DNA from 2 places in the Flavobacterium sp. UBA4197 genome. Region 1 is predicted to be linked to the other one. Evidence: riboswitches for the same ligand, from Rfam matches in the RefSeq annotation. Region 1 holds a riboswitch; the other holds the start of a gene.

What was found. Region 1 has a riboswitch for S-adenosylmethionine ahead of B3394_RS12170 (homocysteine S-methyltransferase family protein). Riboswitches for the same ligand answer to the same signal wherever they lie in the genome.
Region 2: linked by a shared signal. The riboswitch ahead of B3394_RS15940 (Na+/H+ antiporter NhaC family protein) and the one ahead of B3394_RS12170 (homocysteine S-methyltransferase family protein) in region 1 are both predicted to bind S-adenosylmethionine.

The regions. Positions count from the first base shown of each region.
Region 1 is NZ_DFUB01000021.1:46,633-51,059, forward strand. It holds gene metH (methionine synthase) at 1-1,409, opposite strand, end outside; gene B3394_RS12170 (homocysteine S-methyltransferase family protein) at 1,409-2,410, opposite strand; SAM riboswitch class I at 2,591-2,712, opposite strand; gene B3394_RS12175 (trans-sulfuration enzyme family protein) at 2,790-3,962, opposite strand; gene thrA (bifunctional aspartate kinase/homoserine dehydrogenase I) at 4,003-4,427, opposite strand, start outside.
Region 2 is NZ_DFUB01000032.1:10,866-15,292, reverse strand. It holds gene sucD (succinate--CoA ligase subunit alpha) at 1-221, shown strand, start outside; gene B3394_RS15950 (DinB family protein) at 274-873, opposite strand; gene B3394_RS15945 (Crp/Fnr family transcriptional regulator) at 931-1,467, opposite strand; SAM-I-IV-variant riboswitch at 1,609-1,706, shown strand; gene B3394_RS15940 (Na+/H+ antiporter NhaC family protein) at 1,771-3,093, shown strand; gene fabG (3-oxoacyl-[acyl-carrier-protein] reductase) at 3,169-3,915, shown strand; gene B3394_RS15930 (hypothetical protein) at 3,975-4,427, shown strand, end outside.

The sequences.
Region 1 (4,427 bases):
ATAATATCGACCTGCTCTTTTACCGCCGTTTCAATGATTTTTTCGGGCGGCACCATTACTCCCAGATCGATAATTTCAAAGTTGTTGCATCCCAATACTACCGATACGATGTTTTTACCGATATCGTGTACATCGCCTTTTACGGTTGCCATCAGTATTTTTCCGGCAGAACGGGAAGCCCCGCCTTTTTCCGCTTCAATAAAAGGCAACAGATAGGCAACCGCTTTTTTCATAACCCGCGCCGATTTTACAACCTGTGGCAAGAACATTTTTCCGCTGCCGAATAAATCGCCCACGACATTCATACCGTTCATCAGGTTGATCTCAATTACTTCAATAGGTTTCGCTGCCTGTAGTCTTGCTTCTTCCACATCTGTTTCTATAAACTCATCGATTCCTTTTACCAAAGCATACGTGAGTTTATCCTGTACCGAACCGGTTCGCCATTCCTGAGCCTGTTTTTCGGTTGTTTTTACATCGCCTTTTACATTTTCGGCAAATGCCAGCAAGCGTTCGGTGGCATCGTCCCGGCGGTCTAACAGTACATCTTCTACATGTTCCAGTAAGTCTTTCGGGATCTCATCATATACTTCCAGCATTTCCGGATTGACAATACCCATCGACATACCGTGCTGAATGGCATGGTATAAAAAGGCTGAGTGCATCGCTTCCCGTACCCTGTCGTTTCCTCTGAAAGAAAAGGAAACATTGCTCACCCCGCCGCTCACATTGGTATACGGCAAGTTTTCCCGGATCCATTTTGTTGCCAGAAAGAAATCGATCGCATTACGGCGGTGTTCTTCCATTCCGGTTGCTACCGGGAAAATATTGGGATCGAAAATAATATCTTCGGGCGGGAATCCTACTTTATCCACTAAAACGTCATACGAACGTTTGCAGATTTCGATACGGCGTTCGTAAGTATCGGCTTGTCCGACCTCATCGAAGGCCATGACAATTACCGCCGCACCATATCGTTTTACCAGTTTGGCATGATGAATAAACAGTTCTTCCCCTTCTTTTAAGCTGATGGAGTTTACCACACATTTTCCCTGGGCTACTTTTAATCCGGCTTCAATGATTTCCCATTTGGAACTGTCAATCATTACCGGAACCCTTGAAATATCCGGTTCGGAGGCAATCAAATTCAGGAATTTTGTCATGGCATAAACACCATCCAGCATTCCTTCATCCATATTAATATCAATAATCTGTGCCCCTCCTTCTACCTGCATCCGGGCAATATCTAATGCTTCTTCATATTTCTCTTCTTTTATCAAACGCAAAAATTTTCGCGAGCCGGTAACATTGGTACGTTCCCCGACATTCACGAAAATACTTTCCGGTGTGATTAACAACGGTTCGAGTCCTGATAATTTTAAATATTTTTTACAGTCTGCTTCTGCCATTATGCGTTTACTTCTAAAATTCTTGGTTTGTATTCTTTTGCCACTTCAGCAATCAGTTTGATGTGCTCCGGCGTTGTTCCGCAGCATCCTCCGATGATGTTGATCAGGTTGTCGTCTAAGTATTCTTTGATCAGCAACTGCATCTCTTCCGGCGTCTGGTCATATTGTCCAAAAGCATTCGGCAATCCGGCATTCGGATGTGCCGATACATTAAAGGACGTGTTGTGTGCCAATCGCTTTAAGTAGGGTTTTAGCTGATCGGCTCCCAAGGCGCAGTTAAAGCCTACGCTTAACAAGGGGATATGAGAGATGGAGATCAAAAAGGCTTCTACGGTTTGTCCGGATAATGTTCTTCCGGAAGCATCGGTAATTGTTCCGCTCACCATGACAGGAATATCCAGATCGCGTTCTTCCTTTACCTCATCTATTGCAAATAAGGCCGCTTTGGCATTGAGCGTATCGAAGATGGTTTCAACCAAAAGGATATCGCTTCCTCCATCGATCAACGCTTCTACCTGCTGTTTATAGGCAATTCTCAAATCGTCGAAAGTAACCGCCCTGAATCCGGGGTCGTTTACATCCGGCGACATGCTTGCCGTACGGTTGGTCGGCCCGATGGAACCGGCAACAAATCTTGGTTTTTCAGGGTTTAAGGCCGTAAACTCATCAGCAACTTCACGGGCTATTTTAGCCGATTCGTAGTTGAGTTCGTACACCAGGTCTTCCAGATGATAATCGGCCATACCAATAGTGGTTCCGGAAAAAGTATTGGTTTCCACAATATCGGCTCCGGCTTCAAAATATTTGGCATGAATTTCACGGATTGCCTGCGGCTGAGTGAGCGACAGCAAGTCGTTATTTCCTTTTAACGGATGTGGAAAATCTTTAAAACGTTCGCCTCTGAAATCTTCTTCAGAGAAGTTATAGCGCTGCAACATGGTTCCCATTGCTCCGTCGAGAATGAGTATCCTGTTTTGTATGGCTTCTTTAATTTTTGACATTGGTTTGTTTTTTATTTTGTTCACAAACTTTGCCAAAGCACAATACTGTTTACAACGCAGTTAACGTATGGATATACGAAAACCGGGACTGTTTTATATTGTCTTTAGCAGCTTCCGAACCGGGTCCGGAATAAAAAAATGTCATCAGAAAATTGGAGGAGAATACCAGAAAAGTATTCTTTGTTATCTATCCTTAAACCGAAACAGGTTCCGTTTATAAGGTAGAATGTAGCACCTTCTTTATAGATAAAGGGTTGCTAAGGCTTCAATGGGTCTAATCCCTCCGCCTTTCGTGATAACATTTCAGTGTGTATAAGAACAGTGCAAAGTAAAGCAATTGTTTTATACCAACCAAATCTATCTTATAAGTTATTGCTTATCAGGATAGCGCCTGTTTTAAATCGTTAATAATATCGGTTACCGTTTCCAGTCCTACCGATACGCGTACCAGTCCATCGGTAATGCTCACTGCGAGTCGTTCTTCTTCCGTCAGTTTACTGTGTGTTGTCGATGCCGGATGTGTTACTATCGTCCGGGTATCTCCCAGGTTAGCCGACAGGGAACACAATTGTATCTTATCCAGAAACTGTCTTCCGGCGTCAATACCGCCTTTGATTTCAAAAGCGACAATATTTCCGCCCAATCGCATTTGCTTTTTAGCGATCTCATATTGCGGGTGGGATTTTAAAAACGGGTACTTCACCGTTTTTACATTCGGGTGTTCTTCTAAAAATGCCGCTACTTTCTCTGCATTTTCACAGTGCTTCTCGACTCTTACCGCCAAAGTTTCCAGGCTTTTGGACAATACCCAGGCATTGAACGGCGATAAAGACGGACCGGTATTCCGGGAGAACAGATAGATCTCACGGATCAGATCTTCTTTTCCTACCGTGATACCGCCCAGTACCCTTCCCTGACCGTCTATTAGTTTTGTTGCCGAATGGATCACCAGATCGGCACCAAATTTTATCGGGTTCTGGATATAGGGTGTTGCAAAACAGTTGTCGATAATCAGGATCAGGTTGTGCTTTTTCGCAAGCGCTCCCAAATATTCCAGATCCAGTATATCTACAGCGGGATTCGTTGGCGATTCGGCATACAGGATTTTTGTATTCGGCTGAATATAACGTTCAATCGTTTCCGGTTCGGCAATGCTAAAATAGGACGTCGTGATATTCCATTTCGGGAAGTATTTGGTAAACAGCGTGTGTGTAGAACCAAAGACACTGCTGGCAGAAACAATATGGTCCCCGGAGTTCAGCAATGCGGCAAAGGTGGAATAGACCGCTGCCATTCCGGTTGCAAAAGCATATCCGGCTTCGGCTCCTTCCATCTGGCAGATTTTCTCTACAAACTCGGTCGTATTCGGATTGCTGAAACGGCTGTAGATATTCCGGTCTTTTTCTTCAGCAAAGGAAGCCCTCATGTCTTCGGCATCTTCGAAGACAAAACTTGACGAAAGGTATAAAGGCACGGAATGTTCCAAATATTGCGAACGTTCTAACTGCGAACGTATGGCCCGGGTTTCAAATCCGAAGGTTTCAGTACTCATTTTATTTGTGTATTAAGTTGTTGCTGGTTTTGTTTTATGCTTATTTTTTTTCCGATAGTCTTAGTATGTCGCCAAAAACGCCTCTCGCCGTTACGGAAGCGCCTGCACCGGCTCCCTGTATTACGATGGGACGATCTCCGTATGAATCGGTATAGATTTCAAAAATTGAATCGGAACCTTTTAGCTGTCCTAAGGCGGAATCACTTGGTACGGAAACCAGTTTTACTTCGAGATTGCCTTTGTCCTGCTGCAGGTCGCCGGATAATTCCCCGATATAACGCAGCACATGATTTGGTTTTTGAGCAGCTTTCAGCTCATCATAAATAGTGTCCAGTTCTTTTGTTCGCGTCAGGAATGCTGCTGCATTACCGGCTCTCAGGTTTTCCGGAATGAGGTTCCGGATCTGAATTTCCTCAAACTCGTTCTGTAAATCGAGCTCTCTGGCCAGGATCAGTAATTTCCGAC
Region 2 (4,427 bases), on a different contig from region 1:
CTGCACGTTGGATCAAAGCTGACGGTAACCGTAAGCCTGTAATTGGATTCATTGCCGGAGAAACTGCTCCTAAAGGAAGAACAATGGGACATGCCGGTGCAATTGTTGGTGGTGCTGATGATACAGCGGAAGCTAAAAAACGTATCATGAAAGAAAACGGAATTCACGTGGTAGATTCACCAGCTGAAATCGGTAAAAAAGTAAAAGAAGTATTAGGATAATTTTCTAATCTCATTATACTAAAAAAGCCTTACGAATTTCGTAAGGCTTTTTTTATAGATCTTCCTGATGGTTAAATTCCTGTATTTTAAACACCGAAAGATATTGGTGGTTGTACTGTTTTAAAATACTTTCCGCCTGTTTTAAATGTCTTTCATTGTGGTAGATCACAAACTGGAACGTATCGCCCAGTTGCAGTCTGATCCATTTGGAAATACTGATCCTGGTTTTACTTTTCATGACATTCACCTGTCTGGCACTGTCAAGACATTGCAGCAGTTCTTCCTGCTGTGCAATAAAAATATCGAGAATAATTTCGTTTAAAGAAATGCCTAAAGGATCGTAAGCCCGGAATGTTTTCATTTTCTTGGTGCCGGTTTCTTTGATTGTCCGGGTAAAATAACCGCCCAGTAATCCGCTCTTGTATACCGGTTCCGGTTTTTTAAATTTTGTATTGCGGATGGCGTTGTACAGCGCTTTGGTGTAAAAATCGCCATAACGGTTTAAATGCTCGATACATTCCAGTATGGTCCAGCTTTTAGTGAACTGCCGCCAATTCAGCGCTTCGGTATCCAGTGTTTTAAAATGATTGGCAATCGCAATATTGTTAAGGGTTACCGCCGTAAGTTCGTCTAGTAATGCGTCTGTTTTCATGATTCAATTGTTTACTGCAAAATTCAGTGATAACAAGGAATTAAAAATTGATTCAGGTCAAGACTTTTTGATTCGTGAAAAAGTTTCGGCCGTCATCCGCAAATAGGAAGCGATGTATTTGTCCGGGATTTCCTGGAATAGCTGCGGACTTCTGTTCAGGATGCTTTTATACCGCTCGGCAGGTGAGAAGATCAGTAAGTCTTTCTCCCGTTCCATTTGCTGTACAATCAAAAGGCTAAGGATGCTGTTCCATAATTTCAGCCGGCTGGCATCACTTTCGATAAATTCCAGTAAAACTTTTTTGGAAATCACTTTCACAGTGGTCTTTTTTAGCGCCTGAATGTAAAAACCGGTCGGTCTTTCGGTGAAAAAGCTGTCAATTGCTGTAATAAAGGAATCTTTATACCCAAAACGGATGGTGTTCTCTTCGTTACCGTCCAGGGTATAAATACGAAGGCTTCCGCTAATCACAAAGTATACAAAAGTGTTTACGGTGCCTTCACTGGCAAGGTATTCGTTCCGCCGGAATACGATTTCATTTTCCCAAAGTAAATTTTCGTTGAGTAGTGAATTTAATATTTCTATTGCTGTCATTGGTGAGAATATTGCCATAAAATTAATAAAAAAACGAATAATGCGAAATCCTGAGCTGCGTCTTTTAGGGTGAAATATTGTTATTTTTTTATCAAAAAACGATTTGTTGTGAAAATAAGACAAAAAAAGAATTATATTTGCCGCCGTTATCACGAATCTCGCAAAAGAGATAGCAACCTGCAACAACGAGCAAGGTGCTAAAACGATAAGCCAATTCTGTTGGAAAAAATGTTGTTTTCACACACTACTTTCTTGACCAGTTTTGCTTGTCGTCGTGAGCTTAATTAAATTCATAAGCAATCGATGATGAAAAAATCTAAAAAACAGGGCAATGCTTTAGCTTTGCTGCCACTATTCGTATTTATTTTTACTTTTCTGGGTGCCGGAATCATTCTGAATGATTTTTATGCTTTCCCTTCACCGTTAGCTGTAGTGATTGGGATTATTGCAGCCTTTATCTTTTTTAAAAATACGACAGAAGATAAGATTGATACTTTAATTAAAGGCTGTGGCGACAGTAAAATCATGACCATGTGTCTTATTTACCTGCTGGCGGGCGGTTTTGCCAGTGTGACGCAGGCAATGGGAGCGGTGGAATCGATTGTAAACCTCGGAATCAACAATATTAATATTGAATATTTCCCGTTAGGAATTTTCCTGGTGGCTTCCTTTTTATCTACCGCTACCGGAACATCTGTAGGAGCGATAGTTGCTTTGGGTCCCATAGCGGTAAGCCTGGCCGATAAAAGCGGTGCTTCCTTACCGTTAATCTGCGGTTCGCTGTTAGGCGGTGCGATGCTGGGGGATAATCTGTCGATTATTTCCGATACCACTATTGCGGCGACGCAATCTTTGGGTTGTGAAATGCGGGATAAATTTAAAGTGAACCTGTTTATTGCTTTGCCGGCTTCCATTATAACGGTAATTATCCTGTTATACCTCGGTTTAACAACCGAAACCAGTGCCGTTGCCATCAACAAAGGAAATTATGAATTCATAACGATACTGCCCTATTTTTTAGTGATCGGATTGGCGGTGATGGGAGTGAACGTTTTTGCAACCTTACTGATCGGGATATTGACTGCCGGATTTATCGGATTGGTTGGTCATGATTTTTCGGTTTTGGTTTTCGTACAGAAAATATATGAAGGATTTATCAGCATGATCGATATCTTTCTGCTGTCCATGTTAACCGGCGGTTTGGCGGCATTGGTGGCAAAAGCCGGCGGAATCGATTATGTGCTGCACAAAATAAAAGCCAGGATTAAAAGCAAGCGATCCGCACAAATGGGAATTGGTGCTTTGGTGAGCTTTACCAATCTTGCGATTGCGAACAATACGGTGTCGATAGTGATTACCGGGAATATCGCCAGGGAGATTAATGACGAATACCATTTGAGCTCCCGTAAAACGGCAACTGTGATGGATATTTTCTGCTGTATTGTACAGGGCATACTGCCGTATGGTGCGCAGGTATTGCTGCTGCTGAACTATGCGGGCGGGAAACTCCATTTTACCGACCTGATCATGAATACCTGGTATGTGGTATTCCTGTTTCTGTTTACGATGATTGCAATTAATAACCGTCATTGGGACAGGTTAACCAATAAATTCTTTAAAGTTTAAAACAATAGGATAAGGATTAAAACCGAATTGTTATATTTGTCTTTCATTTCAAATAAACAAACTTTAATTTTTAATATGAAATTACTAGAAGGAAAAACCGCAATCATCACAGGAGCGAGTAGAGGAATCGGAAGAGGAATTGCCGAAGTATTTGCAAAACAAGGTGCAAATGTAGCTTTTACTTATAGTTCTTCTGCAGAAGCGGCAAAAGCTTTAGAAAATGAATTAATAGCTTTAGGAGTAAAAGCAAAAGGATACCAGTCGAATGCTGCGGATTTTAACGAAGCACAGCAGTTAGTAGACAATGTAATTGCCGAATTCGGAAACGTTGATATTTTAATTAACAATGCCGGAATTACAAAAGATAACCTTTTAATGCGTATTTCTGAAGAAGATTTCGATACGGTTATTGATGTTAACTTAAAATCGGTTTTCAACATGACAAAAGCAGTTCAGAAGATCATGCTTAAAAATCGTGCGGGATCGATTATCAATATGAGTTCTGTTGTGGGTGTTAAAGGTAATGCCGGACAGACAAACTATGCTGCTTCCAAAGCGGGTGTAATCGGTTTTTCAAAATCGGTGGCGCTTGAATTAGGTTCCCGTAACATCCGTTGTAATGTAATTGCACCGGGATTTATTGAAACGGAAATGACAGCAAAATTAAACGAAGATGTAGTTAAAGGATGGAGAGAGAACATTCCGTTGAAACGTGGCGGAACTCCTGAAGATGTGGCTAATGCCTGCGTATTCTTATCGTCAGATCTGAGCGCTTACGTTACCGGTCAGGTGTTAAACGTAGACGGCGGTATGTTAACCTAAACGTTTGTTTATTTAAGAGAACTCTTTTATAATCATCCATTTAAAACCTTAAAACAGGAATGACTACATCTACGATTGTATTACTTATATTATCCGCTATTGTAGCCTTTGGTTTAGCGTTTTATCAATACTTATACAAAGCCGGAAACAGAACGAAAGTGTATCTGTTTTTGGCTTTGCTGCGTTTTATAACGCTGTTTGCCATTTTTGTGCTGTTGATCAATCCGGTCATCTCCCGGAAAAACTACCAGGATGTTAAAACGCCTTTGCCGGTTATAGTGGACAATTCCCAATCGGTTAAAGAGCTCAGACAGGACAGCCTGGCACGGATTTTAGCTAAAAAGATAGGGGAGAACAGTGCGCTTAAAGACAAATACGACGTTCAGTTATATACTTTTGATGCCGGTTTTAATGCTGATGGCAAGCTGGATTTTAAAGGAAAGCAAACCCATATTGACCAGGTAGCCCAAAACTTAAAACAGTTTTACCGCAACCAGCAATATCCGGTTGTA